Regions from separate parts of the Rossellomorea sp. NRS-1567 genome, predicted to be linked through region 3. Evidence: riboswitches for the same ligand, from Rfam matches in the RefSeq annotation. Region 3 holds a riboswitch; each other region holds the start of a gene.
The links. A riboswitch is a leader RNA that binds a small molecule or an ion and turns the genes downstream of it on or off. The one in region 3 is predicted to bind S-adenosylmethionine.

Region 1 (5,180 bases), on a different contig from region 3:
TCACATGACTAGTAACACTTGGGGAAGAATCATGCTCACTAGTAAAAAGCAGAGCCCAGGGAATCCCCTAAGCTCTGCTTTACTTATTTGTTCAATTGATCTTTACGCTTTCACTAAAGATTCCTTGCCATAGAAAGCGGCTTTAAATAGCTCTTTCATTTGTTCTTGACTCGTCTCACGTGGATTGGTGCCTGTGCATGGATCTTCCATAGCATTTTTAGCCATTGTATCAACATGCTTGTTGAACTCTTCTTCGGATACACCGTAGTCCTGAAGGGTAGTGGCAAGACCGAGGTCTTTGTTCAATTGATAGATATATTCAACAAGAGAATCAGTCAATTCGGTATCGTTATTTCCTTTCAGATTCAGACGGCGGGCGATTTCAGCAAAGCGATCTTCCACGACCTCACGGTTAAACTGGATTACGTAAGGCAGGTAAATCGCATTGGCATAGCCATGCGGAATGCCGAACGTTGGACCACTTTTGTGGGCAAGGCTGTGCACGTTACCGAGTACAGCGTTGGCAAAGGCCATGCCTGCCATGGCTTGAATGGTGTGCATTTTCTTAGCGGCTTCCTGGTCGCCCTGATAAGAAGCAAGAAGGTTATCTTTGATCACTTCAGCTGCGCCTAGTGACAGGATATCCGTATACATGGTACGCGGTTTCGCTACATAAGCTTCGATTGAGTGCGTGAATGCGTCCATACCTGTATAAGCAGCAATGTGCTTCGGCAGTTCATTAATCATAACCGTATCGATAATGGCGACATCCGGCGTTAATTCGAAGTCAGCAACTGGATATTTCACGTTTGTGGTTTCATCGGCTAGAACAGAAAGGTTGGATACTTCCGAACCACTTCCGCTTGTCGTCGGAATACCGGCGAATTTCGCTTTATTGCGAAGACGCGGCAGCTCGAATGGCTTAATTGCATCTTCAAAAGCAAGGTCCGGGTGCTCATAATAGAGCCAAATCGCTTTGGCAGAATCCATCGCCGATCCTCCGCCGATGCCGATTATCCAATCCGGCTGGAACTCCTCCAGGTCTTTTGCTCCCTTTTTGACCATTTCAAAGGTCGGCTCTGTATTGAAGCCTTCCAGTACTTTTGTTTCTATATTGGCAGCTGCCAGGTGTTCCTGTACCTTGGTGAGGTTTCCGTTACGTTTAACAGAACCTCCTCCAATAACGAGTGCGGCTTTTTTACCTTCAAAAGACCGTAACACTTCAAGTGCATTCTCTTCGAAATAAATATCGCGTGGAATTGTAAAACGACTCATAGTAAAAATAGCCTCCTAAAGTTTCATTAATTGATTATCGTTTTTAGTGAAAAAATTACCCTTACCGTTCATCGGAGGGCAATGGAATGTAATATTCCCATTTCATGAATGTATAAAACATCATCGATTGCTCGCAAAGCATCTGGAAAGTTTAATAAAGGAGTTGTGGGAAGACAGAATTCACATACAATGAAAGGTGAAAATCACCATGTTACTTGCCCCAAACTTAAGATCTCTCCATACTTCATAAGGATGGTACTCAACTATAAGTCTCTTTATCAACCATTGCTCTTTTTTAGGTTGGGCAGAATAATGGAAATATTTGCTTCTATTAAATTAGTGAATTGAAACGAAAAGAATTTATTAGACCAGTTGAAGACTGGTTAAAGTGACCCTAGTTGATTAGTCCTCAGTCATACAATTTATTCAAAAACAGGATTGACAAACCAATTAGATTCCTTTACCATAACCCTAATGCTTAAACGCATTATAACTTTAACTTAATAAAGCAATATCTTCTTATCCAGAGAGGTGGAGGGACTGGCCCTGCGATACCTCGGCAACGGGTTCTTATGAATACCGTGCCAATTCCATCAAGTCATATGACTTGAAAGATGAGAAGAGTGGACATATACATATTTGTGCCTCTCTTCTTATGAAGGGAGGCACTTTTTATTTTCAGCCATGTCCTTCAAACACAGGCTTCAAGAAGAATACATAGCGAAAGGAGCAAGTCCTGTATGATCAGAGTTCAGAATGTTACGAAAGTATTCGAGACGAAGGATGGCCCATTCACCGCTTTGAAGAATGTTTCCTTCGAAGTGAAGAGGGGAGAGATTTATGGTGTGATCGGATTCAGCGGAGCGGGAAAAAGCACGCTTGTCCGCTGTCTCAACTTTTTAGAGAAACCATCATCGGGTGATATTTTCATAGAGGGGCGCAGCCTGAAAGATCAGTCGGCAATCGATCTGAGGAAAGAGCGGCACCGCATCGGGATGATTTTTCAGCATTTCAATCTGTTTCAATCCCGGACGGTGGCAGGGAATATCGCCTATCCTCTGAAACTTGCAAAATGGCCAAAAGAAAAGATCAGCGAGAGAGTAAAGGAGCTGCTCGTGTTTGTCGGACTTGAAGATAAAGCGAAGCATTATCCGGATCAACTGTCAGGAGGGCAGAAGCAAAGGGTGGGGATAGCAAGAGCCCTGGCGACATCGCCTTCGATTCTGCTTTGCGATGAAGCAACATCCGCACTTGATCCTCAGACGACGGAATCGATTCTGAACTTATTAAAGAGAATCAACGCTGAGTATGGCATTACGATTGTGATGATCACTCACGAAATGGGGGTCATCCGGGAAATCTGTGATAAGGTCGCTGTCATGGAAAATGGAGAAATCGTTGAAGAGGGAAGCGTCTTCGATATCTTCTCCAACCCGCAGACCCCGACGACGAAAAATTTTGTGAAGAGTGTCATGAATGATCAGCTGCCGGCATCGGTTCTCGACAAATTGAATGACAGCAAAGAAGGGCGCATCTGCCGCCTCATTTTCAAGGGGGATTCGACGGGCACGCCGATCCTTTCCGAAACGGCAAAGAAATTCGATGCCCACATCAATGTGTTATTCGGCCAGATCACGGAACTCCAGGGTAAGCCGTTCGGGAATCTCATCGTACAGATTATTGGCAGCAAGAATGAAACGGAAGAGATCTTGGATTATTGGAAGAACAGATTATTCGTAAGCGAGGTGGAGAAGCGTGCAAGTTAACTGGGAATTATTCTGGCCAAAGATTATAGAAGCGACATGGGATACCTTGGCGATGGTGTCATTCTCCCTCCTGTTTGCAACGTTGATTGGGCTTCCCCTCGGCATCATCGTCGTGGTTACGCGGAAGGGGCACTTACTTGAAAATAAAATCGTCTTTTCCACATTGAGCAGCATCGTCAACGTATTCCGTTCGATCCCGTTCATCATCTTGATGGTGGCCATCATCCCCTTTACAAGATTGGTAGTGGGCACATCGATCGGAACGGCGGCAGCGGTCGTGCCGCTTGTCGTATTTGCGGCACCGTATATTGCAAGACTGATAGAGAGCTCGCTCCTTGAAGTGGAACCGGGTGTCATTGAAGCGGCGGATTCCATGGGGGCCGGGCCGTGGCAGATCATCTTCGGGATACTCATTCCGGAAGCATTGAGTACATTGGTCCTGAATATTACGATTGCGACCATCGGCCTTGTCGGTGCATCGGCCATGGCCGGGGCAGTCGGAGGCGGTGGCCTCGGGGATCTGGCCATTGCTTACGGATATCAGCGATTTGAAACATCCGTCATGATCGTGACTGTCATCATTTTAATCGTGATGGTGCAGGGACTGCAGACAGCAGGGAATACATTATCAAAAATCATTAGGAGACGTTAGGAGAGAGGAATATGAAAAAATCAATCAGCCTGGCAAGTATCGCCATTCTATTAATCACCCTTATCTTGAGCGGCTGCTCGGGAGACAGTGCATCCGGCTCAGGTGAAAAAGAAGTCGTTAAAGTCGGAGTGAATGGATCTGGGGTGCCGATTTGGGAGTATATGAAGGAGAAAGCAGCGAAGGAAGGGATTGAAATCGAGATTGTGGAGTTTGCCGATTACGTGAGACCGAACCAGGCGCTGGCCGATGGGGATATCGACCTGAACGCCTTCCAGACGATTTCGTATTTTGATTCTTTCGTTGAAGAACATAATCTGGATCTTGTACCGATCGGCACGACGATCATCGCGCCGATGGGAATCTATTCGGAAACATATAAATCGGTAGAAGACTTACCGAAAGGCAGTAAAGTAGCCGTTCCTCAAGAGGCGACGAACCTTGGCCGTGCCCTTCTCCTACTGGAGGAAGCAGGTTTGATCGAACTGAAAGAAGGATTTGATCAGTCACAGGGTCTCGAAGCTATAAAAGAAAACCCGAAAAACCTTGAATTCACACCGGTCGTCGCTGCCCAGACACCGAGGGTACTGCCAGATGTTGTGGCATCGATCATCAATAATGGTGTGGCTGTTGAAGCAGGGTTCGTACCGGTTGATGACAGCATCTATATCGAAGGAGCGGAATCCAAGCCGTTCATCAATATCATCGCAGCCCAGGAAAAAGAGAAAGACAATAAGACCTATAAAAAGATTGTGGAGCTCTATCAGGAAGATGACGTAGCAGAACATATCAAGAAAACATACAAAGATTCCCTGATCCCGACATTCGTGCCGGTCAGTGAATTGCATTAGGAGGGAAAAGAGATGAGTCAACCAGCAGCGATTGCCGATCGTAAAAACAACATCCTCTCGGCAGTGGATCAACTGGCTGTGAAACTCGTGTCGACCAGCCATCAGATCCACGACAATCCTGAAATCGGTAACGAAGAGTTCTTTGCTTCAGAGACCTTGACCACCCTCCTTGCATCCAATGGGTTCTCCATTGAACGGGGAGTGGCGGGTCATGAGACTTCCTTTGTGGCACGCAAACATTCAGGGAAAGAAGGGCCGGTCATCGGCTACCTGGCTGAATATGACGCACTGCCTGGACTCGGTCACGCCTGCGGTCACAATATCATCGGGACGGCAAGCTGCGGGGCGGCCATCGCCCTGTCGTCCGTACTCGATGAAACAGGAGGGGAAGTGGTGGTGTTCGGGACTCCTGCCGAGGAAGGCGGTCCGAACGGAAGTGCGAAGGGCAGTTTTGTAAAGGCAGGCTTGTTCGAAGGAGTGGATGCATGCATGATGGTTCATCCGTTCAACAGGACAACGCAGACAGGGAAAACCCTTGCAGTGGACCCCCTTGATTTCGAATTTAAAGGAAGGTCTGCCCATGCGGCAGCTTCCCCTGAAGATGGCATCAATGCCCTCGACGGTGTGATCCAGCTGTTC
Region 2 (5,180 bases), on a different contig from region 3:
TGACACCACAACGACGACATCATGACCTTTTTCTCTTTCCTTCATGACATGAAAGACCATGCGTTTGATTCGATCTGTAGAACCAACAGAGGTTCCACCAAACTTTTGAACGATCATACTCAATGATACCCCTACTTTCCATCAGACCATATTTTTTAAAGATTTCTTCTAAGAAACAGCAGCTCCAGTCTTCACTTCATTTTCCAACGGAATTTCTTTTAAAATAGGAACGGCTTGAATATGGTTATGCGTCTGAAGAAGCGATTCCAGTGTCTCTTTCCTGCCTTCAACAAATACGTACAAGTAATCGTCCAGCTGAATACGATCCTTTAAAATGAACGATGGAAGCCAGTTTTGATACTCATCAGTTTCACGGATTCTTAAGACCCATTGGTGGCTGCTCTCAACAAGAACCTCTTCCGTATTCACGGTACTTACGGCAGAGTCGGTATACTTCCTCTCTATCAACGACAGGAAATCCTCTACCATGGCGCTGCCTGTAGGCAATTTTCCAGCTCCCGGACCAAGCAGGGTAATCCTCCCTACAAGACTACCCTTAAGAGATATGGCATTTTCCACATCCTCCACACCGTAAAAAGGATGGGTGTCATGGACAAGGATGGGCTCTACTGCACCTTTAATATGGTCGACTGAATCCCGCCGGAGAGAACCTATGTGCTTAAACCGTAATCGAAAGGATTCCGCTGCCTGGAGCCACTCTGCAGTCAGGTGGGATATCCCCTTACGTCGGATATTCTTCCAATCGGGCTGTCTGCCAAAGGCTGTTTGACTTAAAATAAGCAATTTATAGAACGCATCATGGCCTTCGATGTCATTTGTCGGATCGGCTTCAGCGTATCCTTTCTCCTGAGAAATCTTTAAGGCTGTATCAAAGGCAAGACCTCTTTTTCTCATTTGAGATAAAATGAAGTTGGACGTCCCATTCAGAATCCCTTGAATTTGTCTGATCTCATTCACCTTCAGAAGCTGCCTGATACTGCCGATCACCGGGATTCCCCCGGCTGTCGTCGCTTCAAATCCGACCGATATCCCCTTCCTTTTCGCCTTCTCCAATAGCTCAGGACCATATTTGGCAAACATCGCTTTATTGGCCGTGACGATATGAACCCCCTTCTCAATGGCTTCGGTTAAATACGTATAGCTCGGCTCTTCCCCCACGATCGCTTCAAAGATCACGTGCAGGTCCGGGATATCCAGGATGTCTTGGAAATCCGTTGTGACGTTGATGGATGGTTCAATGCTCCGCTCTTTTGTGGGATCTTTAATAAGGATCGCCCTAACCTTCACCTCTTTACCCAGGACTTCCTTCAATCTGTCCTGATGAGTATCGATTGCTTCACAGACCCCTTGCCCTACTGTTCCGAACCCTAGAAGTGCCACATTAATCGTTGACATCATTCAGCCTCCTTTTATCGACTTTTCACTTTATACGTAAGAATGATTCATTTCAGTTGAAGATCCACTTGAGGGATATGAGCGGAAAAGAAAAAGGGATACAGAAAAGCCCTCTTCTTTTAAGAAGAGGGCTAAATGATCATGCTCCTCCCCTTATCTTCCAGATCCACATGGAATCTGTAGGAATTGGCACCTTTACAGTCTGATCCTGCAGGTTGCCGGGCTTCATCGGGCCTATCCCTCCGCCGCTCTTGATAAGAGATATAATGTTTCGTTTTGGTATTACTTTCTATTTGAGTATGAATTGGATTATAAAGGGGATTCATTCCTTCGTCAATACTATTTTTAGTATTTTTGAAAAATTCTTTCTAATGTTACAGACCGCATCATTCCCTATCGGTTTACTTAAATTCGCACCCTGTCTGGGAGTTTATCAATCTAATTTGCAAAGAGACGTTTTAACCTGTTCTGGCAGGGAAAACTATTCCATATCCCTTTATTTGAAAGGAACCGGATCAATTATGCTGAAAAAAATGCTCCCCTTATCCATCAAAAAATATATGCTTATGTCCAAACGGCAGAGAATGCGTGAGATTCGGCTGACCATATGGTATATGCCGTTCTTTTATATTTGTTTTTCCATACTGCTTGTAGCACTCACCCTCTATTTAGATCTGTATGCTGACATCTCTCAATATACCTTTAACTTCTTAAGTATGGATGCATCTGTTACGCGCATGCTTGTCAGTACACTCATCGGGGCCATCCTGACGCTCAGTGCTTTCACCTTGAATTCACTGCTTGTTGTGCTCACGATGTTCAGTGGTCAATTTTCACCCAGGATGCTCCTGGATTTCATTTCGGACAAACAAACACAGCACGCCCTCGGAATTTTCAATGGCAGCTTTGTATATGTACTGCTCCTCTTTCTTTTTATCGGAAATTCAAAGGAAGAACTGTTTGTGGCTGCCCCGATCATGACGATCGGACTCGCTTTTCTTACTTCTGTAACCTTTATCTTCTTCATTAACCATGCGTCTACTTGGATGCAGGTACACAATATTACGTACAATATGAAGCAGGTTTCTGAAGTAATGATCAATCAAACGCTGAAACATGACTTAGAAGCCCATCGAACCAGCAATACCGGCGATATGATGGAGCATCATAAGGAGAATATCATTCATGTGAAGTCAAGAGAGTCGGGATATATACAGCTGATCGATTTTCATGGAATGATTGAATCGGCAAAAGATGATCAGCTTGTCATCCAGCTCCACTATAAAGTCGGAGATTATGTTTTGGCCGGGAATGAATTGGTGAGCATATGGGGACCGAAAACCGAGGATATTTCTATTGATCACTATCTCAACTTTATCGAAATGGGCCATAAGGAGACGGAAATTCAAGACCTGCAGATGGGGATTCATAAGCTTGCTGAAGTTGCGATCAAATCGCTTGGGAATGATGATCCCAAAACAGCCTCCAATACGATTGATCAATTGGCCGATCTGATGATAACAGTTGAAGAACACCTTTCCTTCACCCCGTATTTAATCGACCAGGAAGGAAGCATTCGAATCATTCTCCAGACAGAAGCATTTGATTATTATCTCTATCGAGGATTTGGCTATATCAGGCATTATGCCAAAGACAATCATCTCATCATCACTGATATCGTCCGGGTACTCGCTCTTATTGCAGAGTCCATTGACCCATCTAAGCACAAAGCCCTTTGGGAATTTGCCTGTAATACCATTGATCATATCGAGAAAGAAGTGATTTACGAATTGGACAAAACCTTTCTTTTGCAGGAGGTTCACAAACTGGCACGGCTTACCCAGGAGCTTGACGAATATAAAAAAATCGAAAGGAAATTCTATCCTTCGGCAAATGAAAATGTATAAAAAAGCTTCATTCCTTTCAGTAGGAATGAAGCTTTTTTATACACTAAATCCACGTTTCAACTATGTTCGAATCTTCACCCTGGGCTTTTGGAACCAACGAGAACCGGTCTGGAACTTCCATTCTAACCGCTTCTAATGTAGGTCTCATCAAAATATAATGAGTCGGTTGATTCACGTCGAATAGTCTTGCTACAAACATCCCTTGATAATCTTCAGGACTCTCATATATACAGATGATCGGCATTTTATAATCGCTGAAGGGGATTTCATCAAACGATGAGATTAAACGATCTGGGTTTTCCATGGACTCGCTCCTCCTAAAATAGTATTGCCATAACCCCATGTAGGGGGCTCATGCTTCAGCAAGCCGTAAGCTGTTTGAAATGCTACCCTTGCCTTCCTATCGTCCATCATGTCACGGTGCACATTCCCTAGGTTCATATAAAGAATGGCTTTTCTTCGATGATCATGCAGGTTATCACAATGCTGGATCAGCTCATCATATTTCCCTTCCAAATCTTCCAGTCTCTCACTTCCGTGTTTCCCTTCTGCCACCAGCTGAATCGTAGCGGCATCAATGCATCTGGTGAAATTAAACGTTTCTTTAAAGTGATGAAGGGAACGTTCACTATAATGAAAGGATTGATCAAGTTGATCCATTTGCTGATAGGCAAGAGCCAAATGATAATAATACTCGAAATTGGTGTAAACCTCTCCGTTGATTTTCTGTAAAAACTCGATTGCCTTTTTCGCATTTCCCTTTAGTAGCTCAAACATCCCTTTCACATGATAATACAAATGATAGTCATAATCCCTCATATGAAAGGAAAGGCGCTTATTTGAAAATTGATTTAATAGAAATTCTGACTCTTGCATGTTCCCTTTCAACATATGATATCTTGCCCTGAGAAGCTTATACGTTCCATTCAGGGTTTCAATTTTCACCAGGGGATTTTGTTCAATCGTTTCTTTCAATAATTCTACTTTCCCATTAATCTGCTTAATCATCACATCATGCCACAGATCCAACTCTGTTTGTAATTTATGAAAAGCCTTCAGCTCATCTTCAATATTGATCCCCAGTCTTCGATTAAAGAGAGCGAGCTTGTCTTTCGTCAAATGTAAATGCCCGCTTTCGATTTTACTGATGTGACCGGGGGTGCAAATCCCATCCCCAACTTGTTTCTGGGTCATCCCCATAAAGATGCGATAGTATTTAATAAATGCCCCACTATTCATTATTTACCCTCCCGGATGACGTAGTTAATAGCCTTCAGATCAAGCACAAGTGATCAAGCACAAGTCATAGATTTTTTATATCGATATAGGTTCTACTAACATTATACTAATTAATAATCACAAAAAAATTGGGGTTTTCACTAGTTGCAGGCTGCTCTTCCTCACAACTTTATACCTATTATGAATTGTGATTTACCACAAATCGTTTAGCATTAAATGGCTAATATATTGATTATTTTAAGTATAGGTACAATCAATAAACGAAAATAGTTCTAGTTCTATTAACCCATACTTTTTTCCCGATTCCTTATGCACATACATGCTATCTTGAAAAAACGTTTCTGATTATCATTCAATCACATGAAAAAAACCGCACCAATTTCTCCGGCACGGTCTTTATCTATTTCTATTAATTTATTCAGATGGTCGAATGGGCGGGTCCAGTTGGACATCCTCATTTGAGACACTTCTGTTTTTATAAATTATGAGCGATCAAAAAGCGCACTACCCGCAATCCCGGGATTAGTCATCTCATAAGGATTCAGGATCAGATCCAGCTCTTCCTCAGTCAGAACATCATATTCCAGACAAAGCTCCCTCACAGATTTCCCTTTTAGA
Region 3 (5,180 bases):
CGACTATAGTTTGATAAAACAGACAAAAAAAGGGACGGACCTTCGAAACTTGTTTCGAAGGTCCGTCCCTCTTTTTCAGGATGTTTTTTTCCGATTTCTCCATTTGCGGTAGATTTTTCCGTTGATGTAGAAGAATCTGGTGATCCAGCCGGCTTGTGCGATGAATTCTTTGGAGAAGGATTGTACTTTTTCTTGTTTGTTTGCCTTATCGTCTGACAGGTAGACGCCTATGAGACCTTTGTTGATCAGGCGGTGAAAATTGGCATGGGGCAGTTCATGGGTGTGTTCGTCTGCTTTCTGAAGGAAATGAAGCAGACGTTCTTTTAAATGCTCATCATCCTCGTAATAATAGCAGAAGTTCAAGTCTCCCCCCTCATGATCCTCATCCTGATCGATGAAGTAATCAAGAAGAATGTGTAAGCCTTGAATGTATGGAAAATATCCTTGTTTGATTTTTTCAGTATAAGATGGCTGAAAATCGCTTCGGCACGCGTATGACACTAAACAGAAGATGCCAAGTGTCGATCCGGAGCAGGCGGAAAACTCGTACCAATTCATTTCCGGAAGGTTCGAACGGTGGGTTTCAAACCAATTCTGCAGCCTTCCCACCCTTTCCTCTTTTTTTACATGTTTATGTATCTGCAAGTCGCAGTAGTATTCACAAAGCTGTATAAGATCCTTTTGGATGCTATCATAGTGGGTCAATGATTCAAGTACAGACTGACAGGTAAGCACTAAATCCCTCAGATACCCCCCGTCATCCTGATCGGCCCTTAAAGCATAGTAATTGGCAGGCTCAGCACCCACCGTCAAGGCGTCTTTCATGGATTGATGAAGAAGGGCAAAATCGTCGGGATCCAGGGAAACGCTTCGATCACACAGATTATCCAAATAATCGCTTATCGTTTGATAGGCAACGATAAATTGAATCGTGTCTTCTTTTTTGTCCAGCGCCAGCAGGGAAAGGATCGATCCACCTTCACAGTGAAACGTTTTATGTTCGATACTGGCAAGGGCCTGACTTCTTAGTTCCTGATTGGGGATCGCTTCTGCCCGTCTCTTCCACTCATCTAATTCTTTATGAACAATCGGAAAAACATTTCGGTATACTCTTGTCATTAACGAAAAGGGATCACTTGGGATCGACACCTTTACCACCTCTTTTACAAAATGTATCCTAGCGCTTTCAAACGACTTTCAATGAAAATCTTCGAGTATTCAAAGATATCTTCTCTTTCTGGTTCATTATAGATTTCATGATAGCATTTCGGCCATTCTTTGTAATGCATTTCAGATAAAGACAGTTCGTTGAACCATTTTTTCACTGCTTTTTTATCGACGATTTTGTCGTCACCTGCCTGCAGCACGAGCAGAGGAACGTCAGGCATTTTTTCCAGGTTTATAAAAGCTAGTTTGATCGCATGGGCGAGCTCCCTGTACCAGCGGACAGACACCTTGGTGATATAGAGTGAATCGTTGCTGTCAATTTCACGTACATCTGCATTTCTTGTTGCCATATCAATCGTTAATCCTGATGGAAACTTCACCATGGGAGCGATCTTATTCAAACCGTGGGATAAGAGCTCGATCGGTTTTGAAGGGGTCGTGACCAAGCCTAAACAAGGTGAGGACAATATCACACCTGCCAGGTTCACATGGGATTCCTGAAGCATACGCACCGCAACAAGCCCACCCATACTATGACCAATCACAAATACAGGCAATTCAAATTGATACGCCGCCTGTACCCAATCTTTCACTTCCACTATATATTCATCAAACGAATCAATATGTCCTCTTTGACTTCTTGAAGTCATACCCTGACCCGGTAAATCCCCCATGATGACATGGAAGCCTGCTGCACGCCACATTTCAATGAGCCAACCGTACCGGCCATGATGCTCCATTGCTCCATGAATGATAACGATGACTGCCTTTGCTTCTTGATCTGTTTCCCATTTCCACATGGCAATTCCTCCTTAATAGTTCTCTATGTGAATGAATTCTGCTACCATTATTATAGTAAATATTATTGAAAGGGGTAGTAAAAAATGCTCTATCCATATTATGATAAAAAACCAATCATCGCCCACTCGGCATACATTGCCGATCATGTGACCATCTCCGGGGATGTGGAGGTCGGTGAAGAGTCCAGCATCTGGTTTAACACCGTCATCAGAGGGGATGTCGCTCCAACGAAAATCGGTAATAAAGTAAATATACAGGATAATTCCATTCTTCATCAGAGTCCAAATAACCCTCTTATTCTTGAAGATGAAGTAACCGTAGGCCATGGAGTGATTCTACATAGCTGCAAAATCAGAAAAAAAGCTTTAATCGGCATGGGGTCGATCATTCTCGACAATGCTGAAATTGGTGAAGGGGCATTTATTGGGGCAGGAAGCCTTGTTCCACAAGGGAAAGTCATTCCTCCCAACACACTGGCATTCGGCCGGCCGGCAAAAGTAGTGAGAGAGTTAAACGAACATGATATTAGCGAAATGAAGCGCATTTCCAGAGAATACGCAGAAAAAGGACAATATTATAAAAGCATCAAACCATTTTAATATCCTATACTTGGGATACCCCAACCAGCCTTTGATTACTCATGGAATTTTTTCATGTGTGACTGGTAAAAAAATTGATGAACTTGATGGTTGTCTGCCAATTTCAAAATTTATCTGCCAAAAATCAATTTTATCTGCCGTTTTTTCATTTTATCTGCCGAAATGAGATTTATATGCCGATATACACAAAACATCTCATTTCACTACAATCCACCATCACTAAAAAGACCAACACCCTAAAAAGTGTTGGTCTCTTCTATCTCTATCTTTCCTTATTCGCTCAACGCTTCCGCTTTTAATGCTTCCGCTTTGTTTGTACGCTCCCAAGGAAGATCAATATCGGTACGGCCAAAGTGTCCGTAAGCAGCTGTCTGCTTGTAGATCGGACGACGAAGGTCCAGCATTTTGATGATTCCTGCAGGACGCAGATCAAAGTTATTGCGAACAACGTCAATGAGTACGTCTTCTGAAACTTTACCTGTTCCAAATGTATCAACTGAGATGGATACCGGTTGAGCAACACCGATTGCATACGCTAATTGAACTTCACATTTTTCAGCAAGTCCTGCTGCCACAATGTTCTTCGCTACATAACGTGCTGCATAGGCTGCAGAACGGTCCACTTTCGTTGCATCCTTACCAGAGAATGCACCGCCACCGTGACGAGCGTATCCGCCATATGTGTCAACGATGATTTTGCGTCCTGTTAACCCTGCATCACCTTGTGGTCCACCGATAACGAAACGACCAGTCGGGTTGATGAAGTATTTAGTCTCTCCATCGATCAGTTCTTTCGGTACAACAGGATCGATGACATATTCTTTTAAGTTACGTTGGATTTGCTCAAGCGTCACTTCAGGGTGATGCTGAGTCGAGATAACGATCGTGTCGATACGAACCGGCTTATCGTTTTCATCATATTCAACGGTTACTTGAGTTTTTCCATCCGGACGCAAGTAAGGAAGGATTTCTTCTTTACGAACTTCAGTCAGACGACGGGAAATTTTGTGGGCAAGGGAAATCGGAAGAGGCATAAGCTCTTTCGTTTCATTACAAGCGAATCCAAACATCAACCCCTGGTCACCTGCACCGATTGCATCGATTTCTTCATCCGTCATTTGACCTTCACGAGCTTCAAGTGCCTGATCTACACCTTGAGCGATATCAGCAGATTGCTCATCGATGGATGTTAATACAGCACATGTCTCGGCATCAAAGCCATATTTTGCACGAGTGTAGCCAATTTCACGGATCGTTTCACGAACGATTTTTGGAATATCGACATACGTACTCGTTGTAATTTCACCTGCAACAAGAACAAGACCCGTCGTAACAGACGTTTCACATGCTACACGAGCATTCGGATCATTTGTAAGAATTGCATCAAGAATTGAATCAGAGATTTGGTCACAAATTTTATCTGGATGTCCTTCGGTTACGGACTCAGATGTAAACAGACGACGTTTAGTTGACATCAAGGTTCCTCCTTAAGCATAATTGTTAGACTTTAATCTAACAAAACATTAAACAGATACGGTACTCATTTCCCTAAGTAGTATGAAGTAAACATGAATTTTTTATAAGAAAATCATGAATTATGTGCATTTGATCCACTATAAACAGAAAAAACCCTTCCTCGAAAAAAGCATTAGAGGAAAGGTTTCAGATCATAGCCGCGCCTTTTCTCTCTTATCGTTCAAGGTTCTTAGACCTTGCCTCAGTTTAGCACCTTCGCTTAATCAGATCATTTCAAACAGAAAGGATCCATTCACTATATAGCAGGTTGCTGGGTTTCATAGGGTCTGCTCCCTCCACCAGCTCAGGATAAGAGTATCCGTTCAAGGAACTATGATAACGTTTCGTACAAAGGGTGTCAACTTTTTTTCGAGTGACATGTTTAACCATTTAAGCTTACTCTTTTCATGATTCCAACCTATCTTGCCCTCATAAAATAACCTAATTAGGCAATGAGGCTAAACATTATGATAATTCCTTCATATATATAAGAAGATACAAGCTATATTCGGACAAAAAATGTGACAATATGAAGACACATTATAAAAATGAATAAATAGTATAGACTAATGGTTCAATTGTGTTATACTATTTTTGTGAAGTAAACGAGATCATTAAATTTATATAAAGGAAGGGTTCTAATGAATTCAGTGAGCATGTCTAATGAATTAACAGAATTACTTAACGGTCAAAACATTCAGGAACAATTATCTGTTTCCCAATTAGTTGAAAAAGTCCTTCAACGAAATGAAGGCGTTTTAACATCATCAGGTGCAGTCAGAGCAGAAACTGGTAAATACACAGGACGCTCTCCTAAGGATAAATTCATTGTAGAAGAACCATCCACGAAGGATAAGATTGAGTGGGGTTCTGTCAATCAACCAATCTCTTCAGAATCATTCGATAAACTATATACAAAAGTATTAGATTACTTAAAAGAAAAAGAAGAAGTATTTTCATTCAAAGGGTTCGCAGGTGCTGACCCAAAACATAGACTACCGATTCAAGTGATCAACGAATTCGCTTGGCATAATCTTTTCGCTCATCAATTATTCATTCGCCCTTCTGAAGAAGAGTTAAAGGGTCATCAATCCGAAT
Region 4 (5,180 bases), on a different contig from region 3:
GGGACGATCTTCCACATTTATCTACCTAAATCTTAAAGGAGTCCTGCAACATGTCATTTCATGCTATTGTGATGGAGAGCCCGATTGGGAAATTAGAGCTTCAAGCAGATCAGAGCCATCTTATTTCGGTACAATTTGTAGAAGATGAAGGGAAAGCGGATTCTGACACGGATCATCCGATATTAAAGGTTGCACAAGAACAAATCAGTCAATTCTTTAAAGGAGAGAGAAGAGAATTTGATCTTCCTTTAAAGATAGAAGGAACAGCTTTTCAGAAAGAAGTATGGAACATCCTGCAGGAGATTCCATTTGGTGAAACCTGGTCTTACCAGGATGTAGCCCTAGCGATTCAAAGACCTAAAGCTGTAAGGGCAGTGGGACAAGCGAATAAGGCCAATCGATTCCCCATCATCATCCCATGTCACCGTGTCATCGGAAAGAATAACACACTTACAGGCTATGCCGGTAAGCAGGTGGATAAGAAAGAAACCTTACTGTTGTTAGAAAAATAGATTCAATTACAGGCATTTTCCATAGGGAGAAGGCCTGTTTTTTTATTAGTGATTGATTTTTTCCACTATTTAGATTAGTATCTAATTAGATACTAATCTAAATATAAAGGGGGAGACCTGTTGCAATTAAGTAAGCAGGTAGCTTTTCATAAAACGATGGGGGACCCGACCAGGATCAAGATTGTCTATTTACTGGCATCAGAAAGCTTGCATGTAGGAGCCATTGCGGGAAAACTTGGACTCACCGCCCCGACAATATCCCATCATCTAACGAAACTCAAAGAGTGCAATCTTGTTTATTCACGAAGAGAGAAGAACACGGTTTACTACTATTTGAATAAAAAAGTACTGAGTCATCATGGGAGTGTTCTTCATCAGTTCGCTCATGAAGAGAAAGGGGACAGTGTGATGACAGAAAAACGAATGAAAGAAAAGCAGAAGGTGATGAATAATTTTCTGGAGAAAAATGGGCGAATTAAAAATATTCCTTCGCAACAGAAAAAGAAATTATTCATCCTCGAGCATATGGTGGAAGGATTAAAAGTGGAAGAAAAATATAAGGAAAAAGATTTGAACGAATATATTCAGCAATTTCATGAAGACTTTGCAACCTTAAGAAGAGAATTTATCATTCATCAGTTTATGTACCGGGAAAATAGCATTTATGAAGTGAATCCGAGGGAAATGTGGGCGTCGACAAAGTTATTAGTGGAATAATGTGAAAGCCAAAAGAAGAGCAGGAGGAAGCTCTTCTTTTCGCTATTGTTCAATACCTATGGTTTGTTGGATACTTTCCTCGAAGCGAGGGTACAGGACACCTTTTTCCGTGATGATGCCGGTAATCAGTTCATGAGGTGTAACATCGAATGCAGGATTATAAACATGAACGTTCTCTGGAGCGATCAACGTCCCGTCGATCGTTGTGATCTCTTCCCGGTTACGCTCTTCTATGGGAATATCGTTTCCGTCTATGCTGGATAGATCGAAAGTAGAAGAAGGAGCAGCGACATAAAAGGGTATATTGAAATGTTTACACAAAATGGCAAGCATGGACGTTCCGATTTTATTTGCCGTATCCCCGTTGGCAGAAATCCGGTCAGCCCCGACAATGACGGCCTCTACACCTTTTTCCTTCATTGTATGGGCAGCCATGCTATCTGTGATGAGGGTGACATCTACTCCTGATTGCTGTAACTCCCAAGCGGTCAGGCGGGCTCCCTGCAGAACGGGCCGTGTCTCACATGCATATACCTGAAATGCTTTTCCTTTTTCTCTTCCTAAATGAAAAGGGGCCAATGCAGTACCGTATTTACTCGTTGCAATGGACCCGGCATTACAGATGGTCATTACGATTTGTTTATCCTTCAATACACTCAATCCATTTTCCCCTATAAGACGGCACACTGCTTCGTCTTCTGCATGAAGCTGGATAGCAGCATGGAGTAGATTGGTTTTCGCTTCATTAACAGAAGAAACTTTCTCTAATACCTTTTCCAACCGGTTCAAAGCCCAAACCAGGTTGACTGCTGTAGGGCGTGAAGCGGCGAGGTGTTTTTTCTCACGTTGAAACAGATCGATGAATTCCTCTAACGTTTTCACTTCATACTGACATGCAGATTGGGCTAAACCGTAAGCAGCCGTGAGACCAATGGCAGGTGCACCTCTCACTTTTAGTGTGATAATCGCATCATAATACTCTTCAATGGTCGTCAGTTTAATGTATTCCACTATGTTAGGCAATTTTTGTTGATTAAGAATCAGTAAATAATCTTCATGCCACTCTAGTGAAGTTGGAACGGTCAATGTTTGTGTCATGATAATCTCCCTTTGGTTATTCAAAATGGAACTTTATTACGGATAGGAGCTCTTCGATCGAATGGATCTGTTTTCGTTTTATAATCAGTTCCTTACCGAGTCTCAAGCAGGTCCGTTTTGCCTGTAATCTTCGTTCTTTATCCGGGATAGCATCCAAATCTTCAACATGAGCGAGGCCAATCGTTCTTCTGATGCATTCACATCCTGCAAAGCCGATGCTGTCCTGGAAGCTCTTCTCCAATACATATTCAAGGTAGCCATTCACTTTCGTGTAGACGTCTCCGCTTTCTTTCCAATGGCGGGAGAACGCAGTGGAGAAGACGTTCCACGTATTCTCGATGTGATAGAGAATCGTTTCCTCCTCATCAGTTTTTGAAACGGCCTGGAAAATAAGGTTGGCAATGAACTGCCCGATATCAAAGCCAATCGGTCCATAAAAGGCAAACTCGGGATCAATCACTTTAGTTTGATTCTGATCTACAAAGATGCTTCCCGTATGAAGGTCTCCATGAAGAAGGGCCTCTCCTTCAGTAAGAAAGCTCTTTTTCAATTTGGCCACTTCGAGTTTCAAGGTGAAATCATCCCATAAATGTTGGACGTCCCGGGAAAGCTCTTCTTCAAATTCATTGGTTTCACTATTGAAGAATGGATCCGTGAATACAAGGTCCTCTGTGATTTTGCACAGCTCAGGATTTGAAAATTCTTTCACGTATTCCTTTTTCTTAAAAGGATGAAGGGCATAATCAGAAGTGAAATATAAGGTATTAGCTAAAAATGTTCCAACGTCATGGGAGAGCCGGGGATACTTTTCCCCTTTGATAAGGCCAGCCCGGGCAATGGTCAGTGCGCTCAAATCTTCCATGACTGTAATCGCAAGTGTCGGATCAGAGTAGTACACTTCAGGAACGAGATCCCCTACAAATAATCGCTGAAGCTTAAGGGCACTCGCTTCTATTCTTGCCCGTTCGATTGTCAACGGCCAGCTTTCGCCTACAAGTTTTGCATATGGAAGGGCTTGTTTGATGATGATTCCTTTACCTGTTTCCCGTTCTAATACACGAAAGACCAGATTTAAATTCCCGTTTCCAATTTCTTCACACGTTAAGAGAGTGCCGTCTGCAAAAATCCTTAAGCCAATCGCCAGCGCAGTTGCCGACTGTTCAGTAAGGGGTTGATATGTATTGAGTTTCGTAATCGCCATTGTCGTTCCTCCTTATAGTACAGTCACATTGAGACTGTGTTGTGGAGGCTTTTCCTTGGCATAAGAAAAGCCTCTTTCCATGTTCGAAAGAGGCTTGAAGAAGGTATCTTCGTCGCCTCTTATCTCTCAGAAAGACTATCTTTCTGTTGGAATTAGCACCGTGCCTTACTGGATCATTCAATCCGGCGCATGCTGCGCCCCGTTTTACAACGGTGTTATGGTCGGTTGCTGGGCTTCATAGGGCCAAATCCCTCAGCCAGCTCTTGATAAGAGTTGCGTAAACTATTTAATTAAACTTTCAGAATGTTTCATTTGATTTGAATAGTACCATCGAAGTATTTTCCATGTCAACGTTTTTTTGAAAAAATAACCTTTCTAATAAAAATCCGGTCTTCGATCCTGGAATATCGGAATCTGTTTTCGGACTCGATCTACTTCCTGTAAATTGATTTCAGCTGAAACCAATTCTTCCGTTTGTGATCCCTTTGAAAGAATTTCTCCCCAGGGATCGATGATGAGGGAGCAACCCCCAAATTCATTGTTCGGGTCGCTTCCCACCCGGTTGCAGGCGATCACGAAGCATTGATTTTCAATCGCTCTTGCCCTTAAGAGGGTCTGCCAGTGATCAATTCGTGCTGCCGGCCATTCTGCTACGACATAAACAACCTTGGCACCTAGTAGAACTTGTTTTCTGAACCATTCCGGGAAACGGATGTCGTAACAAATCAAACCCGCCATCTCTGTGTCTTGAAGGGTGAAGATGCCATCTTCATGCCCAGGAAGTAAATAATGATGTTCATCCATCAGCTTAAACAAGTGAAGTTTCGAATACTTTTTCACCAACTCGCCTTTTGAATTCGTAACTAAAAGCGTGTTGGACACCCCATCCTGCGTTTTCTGTGCAACAGAACCACCTACAATGTGAATGGAATATTTCTTTGACAGGGCAGACAGGAAGGAGGTTGAATCCTTTGCTCCTTCATCAGCGATTTCATCCATTCTTGTAAGGTCATATCCAGTCGTCCACAGCTCAGGGAGCACAACCGTATCACAGCCGTCGTCACTTGCTTTTTTCACCCATTTCTCTACTTTTTTCTTGTTTTCTTCTGGGTGTCCGAACACAATATCCATCTGAGCAAGACCTATCTTTTGAATCATTTCTTTCACCTCATTAATGACTTTTTGGAATTTAATCCTTTACATTCTTTATTTCCCGTTATATCATTTGTGACTAGAATTTGAAAGTAATTAATTTTCAAAAAAATGTAGTGGGTGAGTGTATGAAAACCTTTGGTAAGGCAAAACGATTAGATTTATTACCTGAACAATTTTTCGCATCCCTCGCAAAAACAGTGAATGCTGTGGTCAAAGAGGGACATGATGTCATTAATTTGGGCCAGGGAAATCCGGATCAACCGACTCCTCCACATATTGTGGAGAAACTGACAGAAGCAGCAGCTTCCCCGTCCAATCATAAGTATCCTCCATTTCGCGGCTTATCGTCCTTTAAAGAGGCGATTGCGGCTTTCTACCTGCGTGAATACGGTGTGGAATTAGACCCGGAAACAGAGGTAGCCGTTCTGTTCGGAGGAAAAGCCGGGTTAGTTGAAATCCCTCAATGTTTATTGAATCCTGGTGATGGGGTATTGGTG

Region 1: it holds a riboswitch for S-adenosylmethionine, as region 3 does, so the genes downstream of both, ACIFOD_RS06265 (methionine ABC transporter ATP-binding protein) here and metK (methionine adenosyltransferase) in region 3, are expected to answer to the same signal.
Region 2: it holds a riboswitch for S-adenosylmethionine, as region 3 does, so the genes downstream of both, ACIFOD_RS08975 (homoserine dehydrogenase) here and metK (methionine adenosyltransferase) in region 3, are expected to answer to the same signal.
Region 4: it holds a riboswitch for S-adenosylmethionine, as region 3 does, so the genes downstream of both, mtnK (S-methyl-5-thioribose kinase) here and metK (methionine adenosyltransferase) in region 3, are expected to answer to the same signal.

The regions. Positions count from the first base shown of each region.
Region 1 is NZ_JBITPL010000010.1:117,784-122,963, reverse strand. It holds gene ACIFOD_RS06270 (iron-containing alcohol dehydrogenase) at 103-1,275, opposite strand; SAM riboswitch class I at 1,792-1,896, shown strand; gene ACIFOD_RS06265 (methionine ABC transporter ATP-binding protein) at 2,016-3,041, shown strand; gene ACIFOD_RS06260 (methionine ABC transporter permease) at 3,031-3,693, shown strand; gene ACIFOD_RS06255 (MetQ/NlpA family ABC transporter substrate-binding protein) at 3,705-4,541, shown strand; gene ACIFOD_RS06250 (M20 family metallopeptidase) at 4,554-5,180, shown strand, end outside.
Region 2 is NZ_JBITPL010000014.1:215,885-221,064, reverse strand. It holds gene ACIFOD_RS08980 (aspartate kinase) at 1-117, opposite strand, end outside; gene ACIFOD_RS08975 (homoserine dehydrogenase) at 169-1,416, opposite strand; SAM riboswitch class I at 1,567-1,677, opposite strand; gene ACIFOD_RS08970 (DUF2254 domain-containing protein) at 1,983-3,323, shown strand; gene ACIFOD_RS08965 (hypothetical protein) at 3,367-3,627, opposite strand; gene ACIFOD_RS08960 (helix-turn-helix domain-containing protein) at 3,606-4,562, opposite strand; gene aspA (aspartate ammonia-lyase) at 5,045-5,180, opposite strand, start outside.
Region 3 is NZ_JBITPL010000011.1:45,561-50,740, reverse strand. It holds gene ACIFOD_RS07235 (tetraprenyl-beta-curcumene synthase family protein) at 76-1,149, opposite strand; gene ACIFOD_RS07230 (alpha/beta fold hydrolase) at 1,164-1,967, opposite strand; gene ACIFOD_RS07225 (gamma carbonic anhydrase) at 2,052-2,567, shown strand; gene metK (methionine adenosyltransferase) at 2,840-4,042, opposite strand; SAM riboswitch class I at 4,254-4,398, opposite strand; gene pckA (phosphoenolpyruvate carboxykinase (ATP)) at 4,724-5,180, shown strand, end outside.
Region 4 is NZ_JBITPL010000002.1:121,663-126,842, reverse strand. It holds gene ACIFOD_RS02315 (PAS domain S-box protein) at 1-36, shown strand, start outside; gene ACIFOD_RS02310 (methylated-DNA--[protein]-cysteine S-methyltransferase) at 51-512, shown strand; gene ACIFOD_RS02305 (metalloregulator ArsR/SmtB family transcription factor) at 633-1,229, shown strand; gene mtnA (S-methyl-5-thioribose-1-phosphate isomerase) at 1,272-2,327, opposite strand; gene mtnK (S-methyl-5-thioribose kinase) at 2,344-3,528, opposite strand; SAM riboswitch class I at 3,645-3,801, opposite strand; gene ACIFOD_RS02290 (carbon-nitrogen family hydrolase) at 3,904-4,686, opposite strand; gene ACIFOD_RS02285 (pyridoxal phosphate-dependent aminotransferase) at 4,809-5,180, shown strand, end outside.